Labrenzia sp. VG12: one gene and its partner. The protein of the gene in region 1 interacts with the protein of each later gene in a pairwise test. Links are inferred from orthologs where the notes say so. Each region holds a gene or a part of one and is shown on either strand. Other genes may lie near its edges. The genes, in order: rsfS and CHH27_RS00240.

Evidence for each region.
Region 2: the proteins of rsfS (region 1) and CHH27_RS00240 interact in binary tests that used the Escherichia coli proteins (3 or more experiments, as listed by UniProt). The link is inferred for Labrenzia sp. VG12 from one-to-one orthologs.

Annotation. Positions count from the first base shown.
Region 1 is NZ_CP022529.1:5,003,258-5,013,154, reverse strand. Bases 2,955-5,682 are described here. They hold rsfS (ribosome silencing factor), read right to left. Parts: upstream 4,647-5,682; coding sequence 4,263-4,646; downstream 2,955-4,262. Other genes in these bases: CHH27_RS23150 (glutamate-5-semialdehyde dehydrogenase), read right to left, coding at 5,556-5,682; CHH27_RS23155 (nicotinate-nucleotide adenylyltransferase), read right to left, coding at 4,877-5,512; rlmH (23S rRNA (pseudouridine(1915)-N(3))-methyltransferase RlmH), read right to left, coding at 3,704-4,186; CHH27_RS23170 (GNAT family N-acetyltransferase), read right to left, coding at 3,179-3,676. Outside these bases: CHH27_RS23185 (divergent polysaccharide deacetylase family protein), read right to left, coding at 1-75; CHH27_RS23180 (S41 family peptidase), read right to left, coding at 191-1,519; CHH27_RS23175 (murein hydrolase activator EnvC), read right to left, coding at 1,516-2,841; more of CHH27_RS23150, read right to left, coding at 5,683-6,836; proB (glutamate 5-kinase), read right to left, coding at 6,893-8,026; GTPase ObgE, read right to left, coding at 8,026-9,072; CHH27_RS23135 (GNAT family N-acetyltransferase), read right to left, coding at 9,123-9,668; CHH27_RS23130 (GNAT family N-acetyltransferase), read right to left, coding at 9,665-9,897. UniProt on the Escherichia coli protein: Functions as a ribosomal silencing factor. Interacts with ribosomal protein uL14 (rplN), blocking formation of intersubunit bridge B8.
Region 2 is NZ_CP022529.1:50,852-61,019, forward strand. What follows is about bases 4,022-7,020. They hold CHH27_RS00240 (AAA family ATPase), read right to left. Parts: upstream 6,060-7,020; coding sequence 4,983-6,059; downstream 4,022-4,982. Other genes in these bases: CHH27_RS00235 (DUF5682 family protein), read right to left, coding at 4,022-4,961; CHH27_RS00245 (DUF5691 domain-containing protein), read right to left, coding at 6,056-7,020. Outside these bases: CHH27_RS00220 (class I SAM-dependent methyltransferase), read left to right, coding at 1-250; CHH27_RS00225 (MFS transporter), read left to right, coding at 335-1,501; CHH27_RS00230 (VWA domain-containing protein), read right to left, coding at 1,508-2,692; more of CHH27_RS00235, read right to left, coding at 2,685-4,021; more of CHH27_RS00245, read right to left, coding at 7,021-7,477; CHH27_RS00250 (SWIM zinc finger domain-containing protein), read right to left, coding at 7,470-8,846; CHH27_RS00255 (LysR substrate-binding domain-containing protein), read right to left, coding at 9,082-9,993.

The DNA of each region.
Region 1 (9,897 bases):
GATCAGACCGAACGGCAGCCTGACGAGCCGCCGTTTGCCCATACCTAGGGGAGCTGTGAGATCTTCGCTCGACATTACCGTCCTGAGTCAATTGTCCGGCCGCCGGCCGGAGACGTGTTGTTGTTGGAATACGCAGAACGAAAACGAAAGAGACCGGCGCGCCGCCTATTGGCGACGCGCCTCGTTGGCATCAGTTCTTGACGGCAGCGCTGTCGGAGACAGGCGGGAAGGCACTGTTGACCTGTACGCCGCGGAGAAGATCGAGCGCGAGCTTGAGCTGGGTGTCCTCGTCCGGGTCGGACGGCACATAGGCCTGGCTGCCGGACTGCTCTTCGCCATCAGCTTCAAGGTGGCCACGCAGGCCCGCTTCGCCCTTGGTGTCGACGCGGCCGACCAGCTCTTCAGGAAGATCCTGCAGCGCCTCGATGTCCGGGACGATGCCCTTGGCCTGGATGGAGGTTCCCGACGGTGTGTAATACCGCGCCGTGGTCAGGCGGATGGCACCGTTTGCACCCAGCGGGATAATCGTCTGAACGGAGCCCTTGCCGAAGGACCGTGTGCCCAGGATGGTTGCGCGGCGGTGGTCCTGCAGGGCGCCGGCAACGATCTCGGACGCAGAGGCCGATCCGCCGTTCACCAAGATGATGACCGGCTTGCCATCGGTCAAATCGCCCGCACGGGCATTGTAGCGCTGGGTCTCGTCGGCTTCACGACCACGGGTCGAGACGATCTCGCCGCGGTCCAGGAAGGCATCGGAAACGGCAATCGCCTGGTCGAGCAGACCGCCCGGGTTGTTGCGCAAATCGACAATGAAGCCCTTCAGCTTGTCGTCGCCAATCTTCTCCGACATTTCCTCAATGCCCTTCTTGAGGCCATCGAAAGTCTGTTCGTTGAACTGGGTGACGCGGACATAGCCGACATCGTCCTCTTCGCGCCAGCGCACGGACCGGATGCGAATGATGTCGCGGGTGATGGTGATGTCGAACGGCTCGGCACGGCCCTTGCGGCGCACGGTCACGACAATGTCGGTGTTGACCGGGCCACGCATCTTTTCAACCGCTTCGTTCAGGGTGAGGCCCTGAACCTGCTCGCCGTCGATATAGGTGATCAGGTCGCCCGCCAGGACACCGGCCTTGGCTGCCGGCGTGTCATCGATCGGAGACACGACCTTGACGAGGCCTTCTTCCATGGTGACCTCGATGCCGAGGCCGCCGAACTCACCGCGGGTCTGCACCTGCATGTCGCGGAAGCTTTTCGGGGACATGTAGCTGGAATGGGGATCCAGCGAGGTCAGCATGCCGTTGATGGCGCTTTCGATCAGCTGAGCATCGTCCGGCACTTCCACATAGTCGGAGCGGACCCGCTCGAACACGTCGCCGAAGAGGTTCAGTTGCCGGTACGTGTCGGTGGCCGCGGCGTTGGCGGCTCCCGAAACATTGAGCGGCATCTGGGACAGTGTCGTAACCGCTGCCGCTCCCATCAGGGCACCCACCAGCAGCAAGGAAGTTTTCCGTATCATCCGCGAGCCTTTTCTTCTTCTGTGCGTTCCCACCAAGGCGTGGGATCGATCGCACGGCCGTCCTTCCGAAATTCAACATATAGGATCGGTTGGGTCGAGCCCAAGCCGAATGTCGAAGCGCTCGCCCATTGGGTCGCGCCCATCACACCAACCGGTTCCCCGGTCAAAACAAACTGCCCCAATTCCGCATCGATCCGATCCATGCCGGCCAGGAGCACATGGTAGCCGTCGCCCGTGTTCAGGATCAAGAGCTGACCGAAAGAACGGAAAGGTCCTGAATAAACCACCCAGCCGTCAGCCGGCGCCGTGACATTAGAGCCCGGCCTTGTGGCAATAGATTGACCTTCCGTCACACCGCCAAAATCATCTTCCTGGCCGAAATCCTTCAACAGGGTGCCAGACACGGGCTGCGGCAATTTTCCGCGCGTTTCCTGGAACGGCACCGCCGGTGCGAGCCGGCCCGGATCGCTGAACGGATCGAAACTGCGTTTGCCTTGCCGTTTCGCGTCCAGGGCCGCCTGGCGGGATTTTTCCGCTGCTTCGCGCGCGCTCTCGATTTCCTGCTCGAGGCTCGCGATCAGTTCCTGCAGCGATCCCGCCTTGTTCGCAAGTTCAGCCGCGCGTTCCTTTTCCTCTCTCAGGACTCGAACCGACTTCTGATGTTCCTGCCTTTTGGCGCTGAGCAGAAGCTCCAGCCGCGACTTTTCCTCAGCCAATCGCATGGCACCACCGCGCAGACGGTTCTTTTCCTCCGCTATCACCGCTTTCAGGCGGTGAAGTTCCTCCAGATCGGCTGCCAGCGCCTCCGTCTCGACCTTCAGTTCCGGCATCACGGCGTTCAACAGAATCGCACTGCGGACCGCTGAAAGGGCATCGCTCGGACGCACGGCCAGCGCCGGTGGCGGCCGCTTGCCGATCCGCTGTAGCGCCGCCAGCACCTCGGCCAGGATGTCCCGCCGCGCAATCAGCGACAGCCGGACCGCATCCTCGTTTTCGCCAAGCGCGCGCAGGCGCCGCTCGGTGTCGCTCAGCCTGGTTTCCAGCCCCCTGATCGTGTCGGACGTGCCGATGATCTTGGCGTTGAGCGTTTCGCGATCCCTGTCGAGCGCCCGGATCTCGCGGGCAATTGCCGCCTGCCGGTCCGTCGATACATCAATATCGCGTGAGAGGGCTGCCAATTCCTGTTCACGCGCCTTCTTGCGCTCCAGGGCAGCGCTGACTTCAGGAGCAACCGCAGGCTTCTCGACTGTCGTCTCATCCACGCTTTCGGAAGCAAGGACCGGCGTCGCCGGCAAAAGCATGCTCAGAACAAGGCCGCTCAAGAACGGTCGCCACTGCCACCGCTTCTCAAGATCTGGACGCATATGCGTGATGCGATCCGGTTTCAACCTGCCTCAGCTCCCAAAGGTTATCCTTCTCTTGCGATACACAGTCTGCGTTAACGAAGCGTTTACCCTGATGACCGGCCTGTTAACAAACTCTCCACGCGTGCACCGCTTTTCGACCTAACCTTGTCTTTCCGGTAATCGAAAAGCGATACGGCCCGAATGCGGCGAGATACGGGCAGAGTGCCCATTTCCGGCCATTTTCAAAGTTAAACTTCCTTCATCTGACGCAGAGGAACAGATTTCGGTCGTCTTCGGACTGCCAGTTCCCCTGTCAGGGGCCGAAATGACGGTAGACAAGGTCGCGCGGATCCGTCCTTGGAGCGCCCGGGTCAATTACAGCCCCCAGTCGTTCCGCAAGCCGCGCCGACCGGATGTTGTCAGGATCCATGTAGCTCACCAGCGCCGGCAGTTTTCGCGTGTCGGCCGCCCAGTCCCGAAAGGCCTTTGCCGCCTCGAACGCGTAGCCCCGTCCTTCGGCATGCTCATAGACATACCAGCCGAGCTCATGCTCGGGAAAAAGCGGCCCGTGATTGATGCCGACCTGGCCGAGACAGCGCCCTGTCTCCCGGTGGTCCATCATCAAGGCGCCATGACCCATCAGCGACCATTGCGCCACGTCGTGACAGAACATGCCCCAGGCCGCAAATTCGGAGAGCGGCCCGCCCATGAAGCGGGACCGCTCGGACCGCATCAACTGCCAGTAGTCCGGCCAGTCTTCCATGTTCATGGGGCGCAGGACGAGGCGCTCGGTTTCCAGGGTCGGTGCCAACAGGTTTCTCTCTTCTGTCCCGGACAATCACACCCGGTGATAGGGGTGGCCGGATTGAATGGTCATCGCCCGGTAGATCTGCTCCGCCAGGAGAATGCGCGCGATCTGGTGCGGCCAGGTCATGGCGCCAAGCGCCAGTTTCAGATCCGCCCTGGCAAGGGCTTCCTGGCCATGGCCATCGGCTCCGCCGATCGCAAACACGACCTCCGGAACTCCTTCATCTTTCCAGGCTTCCAGTTTCTGAGTGAAGGCCGGGCTGGTCAGGTTCTTGCCGTTTTCATCCAGGACCACCAGACGCGCGCCGGTGCCCAGCCCCTGAAGCAGGGTCCTGGCTTCGTCCGCCTTGCGGTCGTCCGGCCGCTGCGCGCGGCTTTCCGGTGTTTCCTGAAGAGCGACCTCTGTGACACCCAGCCCGCGTCCGGTCTTTCGCGCACGGTCCAGATAGCGGTCGAAAAGTTCTTTGTCCGCACCGGCCTTCATCTTGCCAATGCAGAAAAGCGTGAAGCGCATAAAGTCCTCGCCGGATGTTGATCCGGTCCAAAATATCAGACGGTGATCCAGGCCCCTTTCGGGACCCCAGATCTCCTCAGCCGATAAACTGCGGCGCGTCGTCCGTCTCGGGCGCCCACATCTTTTCCAGATTGTAGAAGCCGCGGACTTCAGGACGGAAAATGTGAATGATCACATCGCCAGCGTCGATCAGTACCCAATCACAGGTGTTCAGGCCCTCAACCGTTGCCTTGCCGGCGCCGGCCGCTTTCAGGTCCTTCAGCAAGTGATCCGCAATTGCGCCCACATGACGATGGGAGCGCCCGGACGCGATCACCATGTGATCGGCCAGCGAACTCTTGCCTGCGATGTCGAGAGTTACCAGGTCCTCGGCTTTCGAGTCGTCAAGACTGGAGAGGACCGTATCGAGGAGGTCTGCCGCAAGATCTGCGCTTACGGAAGCCGTCATAGGAGTGGACATGTCAGCCCGCTCGCTTTCAAAGGTCATGGTCAGGTGTTGTGCCTTTCGCCGTTTGTGCCGTCCTGAGCCCAACGTCGTCACGAACAGAAACGTTCGTCTTCATACGTCACCCGTTTTGGGAACAGGACCGGTTGACCGTACCTCGGCCGCGCTCGTCGCGACCGTCCCTATAATACCGCTTCCCGTTTGGCATTTTCAAGACAGCCCGGAATTCTCGGTAAATCTGCTGATCATTTTGGTGCGCCGCGCCGCAGGTCCGTCGATGACGTCTGGTCGAGCGGTGTATGCAAAAACGTCCATATCGGTGCCTGCATATTCGGCAGCAATGCCGCGTCTTCCTCCGGAAGCCTATATTTTTCATAAGCTTTTGCCATTGGAGACGACAACACGGACAAGGAGGCCCCGGGGCGGTCGACAATCGCAATCGGCACCGAACCGACGATGTCGCGCCAATCCTGCCAATAATGAAAGCCGGCTAAATTGTCAGCACCCATGACCCAAACGAATCGCACGGCCGGACGCATCGCCTGCAGGGCCACCAGTGTCCTTGCGGTATAGGGCGTGCCCAGAACCTGCTCGAAGGCGGTGACCTTCATGCGCGGGTGGTCCGCCAGGTCGCTGGTCAGACGCAGGCGCCTTTCCAGGGGCGCCAGGTCGGAATGGCTCTTCAGCGGATTGCCCGGCGTCACCAGCCACCAGACCTGATCGAGCCCCAGCCGCTTCAACACGGTCGCGGCGACCAGCCTGTGCCCCGAATGCGGCGGATTGAACGAACCGCCAAAGATGCCGATGCGGTTGCCCGCTTCGGCATGCGGCAGTTTCAGCCAGTCCCTGTCAAGCTCCGCCCCCAGACTAAGCGGGCTCATGCCGGTTGCCTCTTGCCATTGAATTCACGAATGCAGGGAAAGGTCACGGACGGGTCTGACCCGTGCCATGCACCTTGTATTTGAAACTGGTCAGCTGCTCGACGCCCACGGGACCACGCGCATGCATGCGACCGGTGGCAATGCCGATTTCCGCACCCATGCCAAATTCGCCGCCGTCGGCGAACTGGGTCGAGGCATTGTGCAGCACGATGGCCGAATCCACTTCGGCCTGAAACCGGTCCGCAATCGCCTGGTCTTCGGTCAGGATGCAATCGGTGTGGTTGGAACCGTATGTGGCGATATGGTCCATCGCCGCGTCCAGATCCGCAACGACCTTTACCGACAGGATCGTGTCGAGATATTCGGTCGACCAGTCGTCCTCGCTGGCAGGAACGATGTTTTCGCAGATATCGCGCACCACAGCGTCGCCGCGCACTTCGCAGTCCCTGTCCTGCAGCGCCTTGACGATCACCGGCAGATGGCTGTGCGCCACTGCCTCGTGCACCAGCAGTGTCTCCAGGGCGCCGCAGATGCCCGTACGGCGCAGCTTGGAGTTGACGACCACGTCCACGGCCGCGGCAAGGTCGGCTGCCTCGTCGACAAAGATATGCACCAGGCCTTCCAGATGGGCGAAGACCGGCACGCGGGCTTCCGTCTGCACCCGTTCGACCAGGCTGCGGCCGCCGCGCGGCACGATGACATCGAGATTGCCGTTCAGGCCACGCAGCATTTCGCCGACCGCAGCGCGATCCGTTACCGGCACGATCTGGATGGCGTCTTCCGGCAAACCGGCAGCCGCCAGGCCTTTTTGCAGGGCGGCATGGATCGCCCGGTTGGACTGGATGGTGTCGGAGCCGCCACGCAGGACCACCGCATTGCCGGCTTTCAGACAGAGAGCACCGGCATCGGCCGTCACATTCGGGCGGCTTTCATAGATCACACCGATCACGCCAAGCGGCGTGCGCACCCGCTGGATCTTGAGGCCGTTGGGGCGCTCCCAGGCCGCCATGACGCTGCCGACCGGATCATCCAGCGCGACGATGTCCTCAAGAGCCCCGGCAATCGCCTCGATCCGCTCCTCGTTGAGCGTGCCGCGATCCAGAAAGGCGGCCGTCTGGCCATTGGCCGTCATCGTCTCAACGTCGATACGGTTGCCGGCCAGGATTTCCGGGGTCGCCGCTCTGACAGCTGCCGCCATTTCCTTCAGGGCCCGGTCTTTCTGCTCTGCTGGGGCCGTGGCAAGGACCCGGCCGGCGGCACGGGCGCGCTGCCCGATCTCCGCCATCAGTTCCTCGGTCGACTGTGCCTCGACGACTTCCAGCATCTTCTCCAACTCCCATACACGCGGCCGCACCGGCAAGCCGCTCAGTCAAACGCGTTTTAGCGCGTTCCAGATAAAAAGGCATCCTCCAGGACAAGATCGTCCCGGTGGATCATTTCCGCGCGCCCCGGATAGCCGACGATGGCCTCGATTTCCTTGCTGTTGCGCCCGGCAATCAGCTGTGCCTCGTCCGCGTCATAGGCGATCAGGCCCCGGCCAATCGTGCGGCCGGCCTTGTCTGTCAGAATGACGGCATCTCCCCGGCCGAAACTGCCGGAAACATCCGCAACGCCTGCCGGCAGCAGGCTTTTGCCGGAGGTCATGGCCTTTACCGCGCCATCGTCCAGCGTGATCCGGCCACGTGGTTCCAGATGACCGCCGATCCAGGCCTTGCGGGCACTCGCCGGAGAGCTGAGCGCCGGGAACCAGGTGCCGCGCGCGCCCTCTTCCAGGCGCTGCAGCGGATTGAGTTCCTTGCCGGAGGTGATCACCATCGAGGTTCCGGCGGCCGTGGCAATCTTGCCGGCATCGATCTTTGTCTTCATGCCACCGCGCGACAGTTCCGAGCCGGCGCTGCCCGCCATCGCCTCGATCTCGGCGGTGATCCGCGGGACTTCGGGCAGGAACACCGCATCCGGGTCCTGCGCGGGCGGGGCCGTATAAAGCCCGTCGATATCGGACAGGAGCACAAGACAGTCGGCGCTCGCCATGGTCGCCACACGCGCGGCAAGACGGTCGTTGTCGCCGTAGCGGATCTCGGAGGTGGCGACAGAGTCGTTTTCATTGATGATCGGCACGGCGCCGAGCTTGAGCAGCGTGCCGATGGTTGCCCGGGCATTGAGATAGCGCCGGCGCTCTTCCGTGTCGCCGAGGGTCAGGAGGATCTGACCCGCCTTCTTGCCATGGGCACCGAGCGCATCCGCATAGGCCTGGGCAAGCGCGATCTGACCGGCAGCGGCGGCCGCCTGGCTTTCCTCAAGTTTCAGCGGCCCCTTGGGCAGACCCAGGATACCGCGTCCGAGCGCGATCGAACCGGAGGAGACGATCAGCACGTCCGCGCCGCTCTTGGCGAGGCCTGCCAGATCCGAAATCAGCGCGTCCAGCCAGGCGCGTTTCAGTTCGCCGCGCTCGACCAGAAGAGCGGATCCGATCTTGACGACGATCCGGCTGAAACTTTTCAGGCTGCGGGTCATTACGGGTGCCAGCCCTCCTGCTCGGGAGCAGGCACCTGGTTGGCAGCGTCTTCCTTGTCCTTGTCGATGGCCCGCACGATCATGCGCAGCGCCCGGTCGACATTCAGCCCGCTGGCCGAGGACAGGATCAGCGGTTTCTGGCCGCAGGCAGCCTCCAGGCTCGCGGCCTGTTCGGCAATCAGTTCCTCGTTGAGCGCATCGCATTTCGACAGCGCCACGATTTCGGGCTTCTCCGTCAGGCCCGCGCCATAAGCTTCGAGTTCACCGCGAACCACACGATAAGCTTCGCCAGGATCTTCCTCGCCGGACCCGTCGACCAGATGCAGCAGCACGCGTGTGCGTTCCACATGGCCCAGGAACCGGTCGCCAAGACCGGTGCCCTCGTGTGCGCCCTCGATCAGACCCGGAATATCGGCCATGGCAAAGCTGTTGCCGTCGATCTGGACGATGCCGAGATTGGGGTGGAGCGTCGTGAAGGGATAGTCCGCGATTTTCGGCTTGGCGGCGGAGACCGTTGCCAGGAAGGTTGATTTACCGGCATTGGGCAGACCAACAAGACCGGCATCGGCGATCAGCTTCAGGCGCAGCCAGATCCATTTTTCCTCGCCTTCCAGGCCCGGGTTGGCCCGGCGCGGCGCCTGATTGACCGAGGATTTGAAATGCGCGTTGCCGAAGCCGCCATTGCCGCCCTTCAAAAGCAGAACCTTCTGGCCCAGCTCGGTCAGATCGGCAATCAGGGTCTCGTTGTCTTCCTCGAAGATCTGCGTGCCGACCGGCACCTGAAGGACGACATCATCGCCATGGGCCCCGGTGCGGTTACGGCCCATGCCGTGAATGCCGGTGGCCGCCTTGAAGTGCTGCTTGTAGCGATAGTCGATCAACGTGTTGAGGCCGTCGACGCATTCGACGATGACGTCGCCGCCCTTGCCGCCGTCGCCGCCATCCGGACCGCCATATTCGATGTATTTTTCGCGCCGGAACGACACGCAGCCCGCGCCGCCATTGCCGGAGCGCACATAGATCTTGGCCTGATCGAGGAATTTCATTGTTGTTCTCTTTATCTTGTCCTGCTGTCAGGCCTTGATCCGCTTCCCGGTCAGTGGCCGTTCAGAAATTCGGTTCGTGTAACTTCCATGCGAAGGGCGGGGATTGTGGTCCCGCGCGAAACGCTTTTGCAACCGACCTCGCCCACCAGCCGGAAGCCGAGTTTTTCGAGCACTTTCAGAGAACCGGAATTCTCTGTCATGGCCTCGCCGGCCAGTCGCTCGTGCCCGGTGTTCTGGAACAGCCAGGTCACGGCGGCCTCGACCGCTTCGCTCATAAACCCCTTGCCCCAATAGGGGCGCCCCAGCCAATAGCCGATCTCGGGGGTTTCCTGCAACTTTTTGAAGCCCATGCCGCCGATCATTCGGCCATTATGATCAATGTGAAGCCCGAGTTCATCAGCGGTTTCAATATCCCGCCAACGCTCGACGGAGCGGCTGAGATAGGCTTTGCCGGCGTCCAGATCATATGGATAGGGAACGCGCGAGAGCATCTTGGCCACTTCGTAGTCACCAAGCAGCTCCGCGCAGCTTTGAAGATCCTCCGGGCAGGGTGCACGCAATTGCAAGCGGTCCGTTTTCAGATGGATCGTACTCATGACAAGACAGGTTCCTCTGCCTGGAAGGCATCAAGGGTCAACCGGAATTTCGTCGCCGGCAAATCCTCCCCCCGAGCCCGGATCGACAAGAGAATTGCGTGAGGATCGTCAAACCCGAGTTTGCGCAAGACGTTGAGCGAGGCCGGGTTTTCGTTGAGGGCGCCGCTCGTGACCGTCGTTTCAGGGCTTTCGCCGAAATGCCAGGTCAGCACCGCGTGCGCCGCCTCGC
Region 2 (10,168 bases), 5.0 Mb from region 1 along the record:
GCTGGCGCGTGTCCGTGATCTGTTGAGACCGGGCGGCCTCTACATTTCCAAGACGGTTTGCCTGAAGGACCGTGCCTGGCTGTTCGGTCCCATGATCAAGGTTATGCAGCTCTTCGGCAAGGCGCCCTATGTGAGCATGTTCTCGTTCGAGGACGTTGAAGAAAAGATCCGCCGTGCCGGGTTCGAGATCATAGAAACGGGAACCTACCCGGAACCGCGCAGCCGTTTCGTGGTTGCCCGAAAAGCCTGACTGGTACAGCTGGCGGTTGCGGTGCAGCAGGTGCGATGCTACGAGTTAGATCCCACCTAAAACGCTTTTCCTGAAAGCGCCTTCATGCTTGTCCGCGACCGCGCGTTCTTCGCGTCCATGTTCCTCACGGTTCTGGCCGACCAGATCCTGTTGTTCCTTGTGCCGCTGGTGATCTTTCAGATCACCGGCAACGTTGCCTGGTCGGGGCTGGCCTTTTTCTTCGAGACCCTGCCGCGTTACCTGACCTTTCCGGTCGCCGGGATCCTCTGTGACCGGATCTCGCCGATCCTCCTGCTCAGGATCAGCCGGGTCCTGAGGGCCGTGGCCTGCATTATCGGCATTACCGGGCAGATCCTCTTTGGCGGCGTCTGGTGGCTGATCGGCCTGTCCGCCGTCGTCGGTATTCTGACCACTCAGGGCATGCTGGCGCTGGAGATGGTCCTTGTCAGGGCTTTTGCCGACCAGCGCTTTGAAAAAGTGGCAAGCTACGGCCAGCTCGCCTCGCAGATGGGCGTGGTGCTGGGGCCGCTCACAGCGGCCTATCTGATGGCGTTCTGGCCCTGGGAAGCTGTTGTCGTGCTGGCGACGGTGCTGTTCCTGCTGGCCGACCTGGCCTTCATGCTCTGGCCCGGACAGGCACGCATGCAGGCAGCGCCCGGCACCGGGGAAAGACGTCACCCGATTGCGGACCTGAAACACGCACTGGCCCTGATCTGGCGTCTGCCTGGCCTGATGCAGGCCATCCTGCAGGCCGCCGGTGTCAATCTGATCATAGGGGCGACCCTTGCAACGGCTGCTGCGATGGTGACCGGTTTCTTCGCCCAAAGCGAGCAGGTCTATGCCTGGCTGCAGGTGGGCGGTGCCCTGGCAACGCTGGCCGTTCTCACCTTGACCGCACATGTGCATCTGGGGCTCAGGACGCTGGGTCTGACCGCCTATGCCCTGATCTGCGTTGGCGCCATCCTGACCGGGCTCGGGGCGCATCCGCTTGTCTATGCCCTCGGTTTCCTGCTGATTGCGGGTTTCGACAAGATGTTCAACATCTATGTGCGAACCTTGCGCAAGGAGATCATTCCACCTGCGGAATTCGGCAAGACCACCGGCGCCATCATCTGCCTCAACAACCTCTCGCAGCCTCTGGCAGGGCTGATTGTGGCCGTGTTTGCCGCCGGCGACGATGCCAGGGCCGTGCTGCTGGGCCTGGCCGCCGTCATGGCGCTGCTTGGTCTGGCAACCTTTCGCCGGGCCTGAACCCGCTCAGCTCTCGTGATCGGCGGCGTCTGCCCGAATGGTCTTGATATCCTGAGAAGCCGCCCATTGCTGGATGTCCTCACGGCGCAGGGCACAGGCCATGAGATCGGGGAACTGGTCCGGTGTGGCGGCAAAGACCGGGACACCGAGCGCAGCGATGGTCGCCGCCATCTGGGCATCGTAAAACGGATTGCCTGTATCGGTCAGCGCGAGCAGGACAATGACATTCACGCCCTGTCCGGTCAGTCTTGCAATTCTGGCGACCATCTCCTTGGCGTTGCCGCCTTCATAGAGATCGGTGATCAGGACGAGATGCGATTTGGACGGTTTTTCAATCTTGTCCTCGCAATAGGCCACGGCCTGATTGATGTCGGTGCCGCCTCCGAGCTGTACCCCGAACAGCACTTCCACCGGATCTGAAAGATCGTCGGTCAGATCGAGGACTGCCGTGTCGAAGCACACCAGTTTTGTTTTAACGACCGGCAAGGAGGCCATGACGGCCGCAAAGATCGAGGCATAGACCACGGAAGAGGCCATTGAACCGGACTGGTCGACGCACAGGACAACCTCGTCGAGATCGACGATCCTGCGCTGCCGCCGCATGAAGCCGATCAGTTTTTCGGGCACCACCGTGTTGTGCTCTTGCTGGTAGTGGTGCAGGTTCGCCCGAATGGTGCGGGACCAGTCGATATCGGCAAAACGCGGCCGGAAGGTGCGTTTGGATTTGTCCACGGCGCCGCGTAACGCTTCGGCGGTGCGCCTCTCCAGCCGTTCCATCAGCTCTGCGACCACTTTGGCGATCACCTCACGTGCGGCGTCCTTGGTCTTGTCCGGCATGACACCGCGCATGGCAACGAGATCGGCCACCAGATTGACGTCCGCTTCCATCACCGCCAGGAATTCCGGTTCCAGCAGCATCTGTTTCAGGCCGAGCCGGTCGAAGGCGTCTTTCTGAACCACCTGAACAACGGAAGAGGGGAAAAACTCTCGTATTTCGCTGAGCCAGCGGGCCACTTTCGTCGCGGAACCGCCAAGGCCGCCGCGTTTGCCTTTACCGCCCTTGCCGCCTGATCCGCCGTCTTCCGGGTTGTAAAGCGCGCTCAGGGCGGCGGAGAGGCGCTGATCGCGCCCGGCCAGCCCGTCGTCATCGCCCCCCAGCGCCAGGCGCCACCGACGTCCACGCTCATCCATGTGCCTCTCCCTTGAGCAGTCGGGTCAGGATGTCCAGATGGGCCGGCCAGCGGGTCTCAGCATCTGGTGTCGCAATCATTTTTGATCCGCCGGAAACCGAATTGCCGAACAGGGCATCCATCAGTCGTCGCCGCTCGGTCTTGTCCATGCTTGCAAAAACGCGTCTGAACAGCGGCAGGAACTCCGTGAAGTCGTCTTCCTCCAGCGTGAGCAACCAGGTATCGACGCAGCGGCGCAGGCCGTCGTCATACAAGAGACGCTGGCCGGCGCCTTCCAGAAACCCGGCAAAATAGGCGGCCGCGTCCTGGACAGCGGTGCCGGGGGATAACATGCGTGCCAGCAGATCGACCGCAGCGTCCGAAGACAGAAGATCAGCCTCATAAAGCAGCCGCGCGGCAAGCCCGGAGATCAGCCGGTTGGCCTGGGGCTCTTCGATGATCGCCTCCAGCGCCTTTTGCCAAATGCCTTGCAGGTCCGGCTGGTCGTCCAGCAGCCGGATGGCTCCGTCGGCGCCCTGGATCTGGCTGCGCAGGGCCTGCGAGGCTTCGGCATCGAGATTGCGCACTGCATAGGGCAGGGACAGCGCGGCCTGGGTGGCAATCCGATCGAACAGCGCATGGAGCCGGACGGTATCGATCTCGCGGGCCGCGCCGTAGCGCAGGATGTCTGCCAGGGCGGGCAAGGCCGAGAGCATCTCGCTGCAATCGGAAGTCTGGCCCGCGCGCGCGCCAAGCAGACGGACGCCTTCATCTGCGGCATCACTCAACTGCGCCGTCATCGCGCCGAACACAAGGTCAGCCAGGGCGCCGAGCGCATGACTTTCCCGCAATCTGGATTTTGTCTTGCCGGACGCAGCCTGTTCGATTGATGCACCGTAGACAAGGTTTTCCACCAGCTGCACGGCATGTACCGGTTCCCAGCGCAGCACCCAGCGTTCCCGGAAGGTGCCGCGGCTTTTGCCCGGATCTAATGGACGCCCCCAGGGCACATCGAGAATGCTCAGCCGATGCAGCAGCGTTGAGCGGAACAGGCCGCTGTCGGAGCGCAGGTCCAGAGACAGTTCCCGTTCCAGGGCTTCGGGTTTCAGCCGTGCCTTCTTCTGCTGCCTTTGCAGGTCCTCAAGCAGCGGCGCCAGCGGCACATCGTCCGGTATCGCACCGGTATCGGAACCGATCAGCAACTCGGCCGATATCGTGTCGAAAATCAGCGGATTGCCGAAACACAGGCAGGAAATTGCCGCTTCGCGCAGCTCTTCATAACCCGGCTGCGGCCGACCGCGCACGGCGGCAAGTGACACCGCCAAACGTTCGGTTTCGATCAGCGACGCGGTCGAGACGATCTGGCCCTCGGCCCGAAGGGCTTTGGCGATGCGTGCGATCCAGCGGGTCGTTTTGTCGTCGCCGGGCGTCTGCCACAGATGCAGGCACCATCCGGGCGCTGCAACGCCAGCGCCGTAACCGCTCGATGTGGCCAGGCGCGGCGCCGTCCAGGGAGCCCAGGTGGCGGCGATCTTGACCTTCGACGCCCCCTTGAGCAAGGCGCGGTCGGCCTTCGCTGTGTGTTTGGCCTGAAGCGCGGGAACATGCCAGGCGCCGCAGACCACGGCGACCGGACCGTCTGCCTGCTTCAGTGACTTGCCAATCTCAAGGCGCATATGCGCTTCGCGCGCCGCTTCACGGCCCGGCAGCTCACCGGCATGCGCGCGAAGAGTGGACATGGCATCGGCAACCGCCTCGAATACCGGGCCTGGGGCCGGGTTTTCTTCGATGACGTCCTGCCACCAGCTTTCGCCGTCCTCGTATCCGGCAGCCTCTGCCAGCGCGCCGATCGGGTCGCGGCGCAACTGCTGGTCCCTGTCAGAAAACGCGTCGTCCCGGTCGGCCAGTTGCAAAACATCGCCTGTTTCTTCGGCATCGCTGTCCTGCGCGCTGTCTTCGGCCTCGTCGGGCTGGAAATTCCAGTAAACGGGCAGATCGATAAAACGCACCGGCACGTGATTACACACCGCCCAGCAGACGGCCTGGTATTCAGGGGAGAATTCGGCAAACGGCCAGAAGGCGGCTCGCTCCGGTTCGTTGACCGGATACGCCAGCAACGCCACGGGAGGTTTCATGGAGAGGCTGGCCAGGGTCGGCAGCAGGGCACTGAGGTCGGCAGGGCCCTCCACCAGCACTTCGGCCGGCCGCAAATCGTCCAGCGCGTCAAGCAACCGCCTTGCAGAGCCGGGTCCATGATGCCGGATACCGAAATAGGAGACGTTGGCTGTCACGAGGTTGCCGTCCTGTTTCCGTCAGACCAGCTCGGTAAGGGCCTGATAATAATCGGCGTAATCCCTGCGCTTTTTCAAAACGGTCTCGAGATATTCCTCCAGCACCACCTTGTCCTGCACTGGATCCTTTAGAACGGCGCCAAGAACATTCGGCGCCAGGCTGCCCGCCGTCAGGTCTCCGCCACCGAAAAAGGCGGCATGGCTGAGACCGCCCACCGTGACGGCAATCGCCTCTGCGGTCGACAGCGTGCCGGAGGGTTTCTTCAAGGTGGTTTTGCCGTCCAGTGTTTCCCCTGCGCGCAATTCCCGGAAGATGGCGAGGAGCCGTTTGACTTCCTCCGTCACGTTCTTTGGTGCGGGCAGATCCAAGGATCGGGCCATTTCGCCGACACGCTTGCTGACGATGGCAATCTCTTCGTCCATGTCGTCCGGAAGCGGCAGCACGACGACGTTGAAGCGGCGCTTGAGGGCGGCAGACAGGTCATTGACGCCTTTGTCGCGGTCATTGGCCGTTGCAATCAGATTGAAGCCGCGCGTGGCATAGACAGCCTCGTTGAGCTCCGGGATCGGCAGCATCTTTTCCGAAAGAACCGTGATCAGGGTGTCCTGAACATCGGACCCCATGCGCGTCAATTCTTCCAGGCGGCAGAGCTTGCCCGTTTCCATGGCGCGGTAAAGCGGTGTCGGCACCAGGGCGTCCCGGCTGGGTCCCTTTGCCAGGAGCTGGGCATAGTTCCAGCCGTAGCGAACCTGGTTCTCGTCGGTTCCCGCCGTGCACTGGATAACCAGGGTCGAGTTGCCGGAAACAGCTGCCGCCAGATGCTCCGAAACCCAGGATTTCGCCGTGCCGGGCACTCCCAGAAGCAACAGGGCCCGGTCGGTTGCAAGCGTCGCCACCGCGGTTTCGATCAGCCGGCGGTTGCCGACATATTTGGCGCTGATTTCGGTGTCGCCGGCTTGGCCGCCCATGAGATAGGTGATCACCGCTTGCGGAGACAGAACCCAGCCTTCCGGTTTGGGTTTGGTATCGACAGCCTTCAGGGCCGCAATCTCGTCGGCGTAAGTGACTTCGGCAGGTTGCCGCTGGATGTCGCTCATAAGGGGTCTCCCGGTGTCAGGGCGGCGTTGAATTGCAACATGAGCAAGGACGCGTCCGTCCGGCTCTTGCCCGCCTCTAGGAACAATTGAATGAGGTTTTGCGCGGCACGCTGGTCGGCAATCAGGCCAAGCTGGAACAGCATGTGTTGCCGGCCGGTGGCGTCAACGCTCTTGCCATCGTCGTTCGCTTCGGATTTCACGGACTTGAGCAGCATCTTGACGGCGGGGGCCGCGATGAGTGTCTCGCCATCCAGACGGCCGAAATTGCCCTCCGCGCAAAACAGCACCCCATCCAGGCTATTCGTGGCCTGCCGCAGGATCTCCGGCAGATGCCGCCACCGGTCAGCAGCAGTCAGCCGGTCCAGCAGTGGCTGCAACAAACCGGCTCTTGCCGACACTTCCGATACGATGCGCTCGGTGAGCACGCGGATTGCGGCCTCAGAACCGGTCCGGGCGACCTGGCAATTGAATTCGTAATCCGCACGGTCGTTCCCGAAGTTCCAGCTTGAGACAAGGGTCTCCGCAGTCAGGCCAAGAGCTGCCGCGAAACCGGGAAGACTCACCGTTTCAAACAGTTCGGTTCGCCGGGCCTGTTGTGCGCCGGTCTTGAGTTTCCGGACCTTCACGATGGTCTTGCGGTTGATCAGGCCCTTTTTGGCCAGTTCGTGGAAATCTGCCAGCTCGGCCGCATTTTCCGTTTCGTCCAGTATGCCGCCAAGCCGGGCCAGCAAGGCGCCGGCAAGGGCCTGAACCTTGGACGACCGGTCCTTGTGATAGAGCTTTTCCAGATAGGTACTATCGGATTTGGAAAGTCCGGCCGCGAGCGCAGCAACACATTTGAGACGTTGTTCCGCAGGCAGGTTTTCAGCCTTGGCCTCGACCAGTCGCAGCGCCTCCTCCGGAGCCTTGAGGCGAAGCGCTGCAAGTGCATGGCCGCGCTCTGCCGGCAGGAAATCATCCCAGGTCTGTTCGTTCAAGGTGTCTGCAGCCAGCTCCGGGTCTCGCTCGTTCCAGCTGTCCCATGGAGCATAACACGCAGGCAGGTCGTCGAAGCGGTCCGGCATGTAGTCCGCCGGATGGGTCGTGAACCCGCGCAGGGCCATGAAGTGCAGAAGCTGCGTCTTCTGCGCGTCCGACAGTTTGTGCAGCGTGAAAAAGCGTCTGAACAGGACCCGGCAGGCATCGGGCAGCGGCGGGAGATCGAGCTTCGGCAAGCTCGGGAATGGCGCCAGGGCACCGGCCGGCGCGGCGCGAAACGCGACCTGGTCCGCCTGGGCGGCAATTGCCAGCAGGGCCAGCTCTGGCTGGTCCAGCCCGGAAAGAGAGGTGCGTATCTCTGCCGGGACCACGTCAATGCCGGACCCGCCGACCATCCAGCGGCCCTTGATCTTGGAAAGGGATTGCAGGAAATCAGTCATCCAGCTGGACCCTTCCCCAGTCGGTCCGGGCACTGAACAGTCTCAGGCGCCGTCCGTCCCAAAGTGCAGCGGTTTGATTCAGTTCCATGCCGGCAAACTGTTGGGCCGGAGCATCCTGGACCGGAAGCGTATGCGCCTCGTCGCTGGACTGCCACCAGACGGCCTTGCCGGATCTGAAAAGGCGGCCATTCGGCAACAGCAGCGGCGTTTCAGATGTCCAGGGAGCGATGTCCTGCTGGATCAGAAAGGGCTGCAATGGATCGCCTTCGGGAGCGGCCGGCCATGGCAAATCGTTTTCGCCGCCAGGCTGTCGTGTTGCCAGAACCGCGCGCAACGGCGCCCGGGCGGGATAGAAGATCAACTCGGCTTCAAACTGTTCGCCGGGCGCAAAGGCGCTTGCGCGTTTGCCCAGACTTGCCGGAATATAATCCAGCAGGACGGCGAAAGCGGGTCCTTTGCCAAGATTCATCAGCCAGGTGGCCTGGCTCACCAGCCCGTCGCGCCGGGTCGAAATGTCTTCACCGACCACTTCCCACCGGGATGTGACCTTGAGGGCATCCTGATTGTCGATCAGGCTGTCCCGTGTCTCGGATGTTGAAATGGCCCGCCGCAGTTCCTTGTCTTCCGGTGCGCTGCGCCATGCCCTTAGCAGAAGAACGATTTTGCCCAGTTCCTGAAGCACCGTTTCCAACCGTTCTTCGGTGGGCAGTTTGATGATCCGCGCCGGTAATTCGTCGAGGCGGCCTGCGAGCGCCTGAGCCTTGCCATCGACCAGACGCGCGGCAATCGCCCTGCAGCGGTTGCTGCAGTCGTCTAGAAATCCGGCAAGACCGGTGCGAAGCTGATCGGCGATCCATTGTTCCAGGTCGTCGGCGGCTGCGATCAACGCCGCTCTGGTGTCTTTCTCCCGCTTTTCGGCAGCCGCCTTTCGGCGAGACTCGGCTTGTGGATCCTCGGTTTTTTCGGCAACCGGGATCCTGGCGGCCGTGAGCGACTTGCCTGTTCTTGAGAGTTCCGGTTTTGTCGCTGCGCCTGATGTCCGTCGGCGCCCCAACCAGTCGTTGACCCATTCCGGAACATTGCCTTGCTGAAAGGCCTGAGGATCGTCGACATACATCCACATCAGCGCAAGGGCATGCTTGCAGGGGAATTTGCGGGACGGGCAGGTGCACTTGTAGCCGTGGTCTCCGGTGTCAACGACCGTCCGGTATGGATTGGCCCCAGACCCCTGGCACTCGCCCCAGATCAGCTGGTCGGCGGTGGAGATCTCGCGCAATGGCCACTTGGACGCCTTGGTCAAGCCATTCGCTGCTTTCAGCGACGACTGGTCCGGTGCGAGCGCGGTAATGACATCGTGTGTCAGTGGCATCGGAGGGAAAAACCTTTGAGGCGTTGCCAGGCAAATGGATGATGTCACGAGATCCGGGGAAACACCCGGAGGCGGGTATTAGGTAACAATAACACTGATGAACATTCGCGATTTAGGCAAAAATCGCTGTGCTTGTAAATCGCGCCTTCCGGAAAATCTGTGGTTGAGCAATGTCTGCGGACAGCAGTTGACATCGGCCGAAAGTGCGTTGTGTTTCCTTGCGCCTTTTTCGCGTCTAAAGCGCCTGGCTGTCAGCCATTGAGAGGCCGGCCTGCCGGACGAGCTCGGCGATCTCGGACAGCTGACCGGCAAGCGGACTGGATTTGCGCCAAACCATGCCGACGGTGCGCTTTGGTTCAGGTGCCTCGAAACGGGAGATGGACACAGACGCCGATCGTGTTTCGACAGGCACGGCCATCTCCGGGATCAAAGTCACGCCCATGCCGGCGCTGACCATTTGCACCAGCGTTGACAAGGAGCTGGCATCCAGCATCTCGCGCGGCGGTCCGGAGGGCATGTTGCAGAACGTCAGCGCCTGATCGCGAAAACAATGCCCCTCTTCCAGAAGCAGCAGGCGCATCTCCCTGAGACTGTCTGCATTCGGCAGCGGCGCATTTGCCTCGCGTGCGGAGCGCAACAGAACAAAGCGCTCGTCGAAGAGCGGTGTTTCCTGCAAGGAGTGTTCCGAGACGGGGAGGGCAACGATAGCGGTGTCGAGCCGGCCTGCCCCGAGTTCTTCAATCAGCTTCGGCGTCACGGTCTCGCGCACATGGATATCGAGCTCCGGATAGCGCGCAGTCAGGTTGCCGATGACCTTCGGCAACAGATAGGGCGCCACGGTCGGGATCACCCCGATCCGGAGCCGACCGACCAGCCGGTCCCTGGAGGCACGGGCCAGATCGCCAAGCTCGTCCGCGGACCGCAATATGTCCCTTGCGCGCTCGACCGCCACTTCACCAAATTGGGTCAGCTGCACCTGGCGGGCGCCTCGATCAAACAGGGCAGCCCCAAGAACTTCTTCCATTTCCTTGATCTGCATGGACAGCGCCGGCTGCGAGATCGCGCAGGCTTCTGCGGCGCGTCCGAAATGACCGTGATGGGCGAGCGCTTCAAAATAGCGGAGTTGCTTGAGCGTGATATTGATCATAATTTTTTCTTATCAAATCAATCAGAAAATTCAACTTCTTCTGATTGAAAAGCTTTGCTACTTTAGAACTTGTAAAGAGTGGGACGGCAGCCTCTGGTGGTTCAGCGGCAGCCTGAAACCTGCTCTTTTCCTGAGAATTTGAACCGTCGTGGCCCGTATCCCCTGCCTGGTCCCG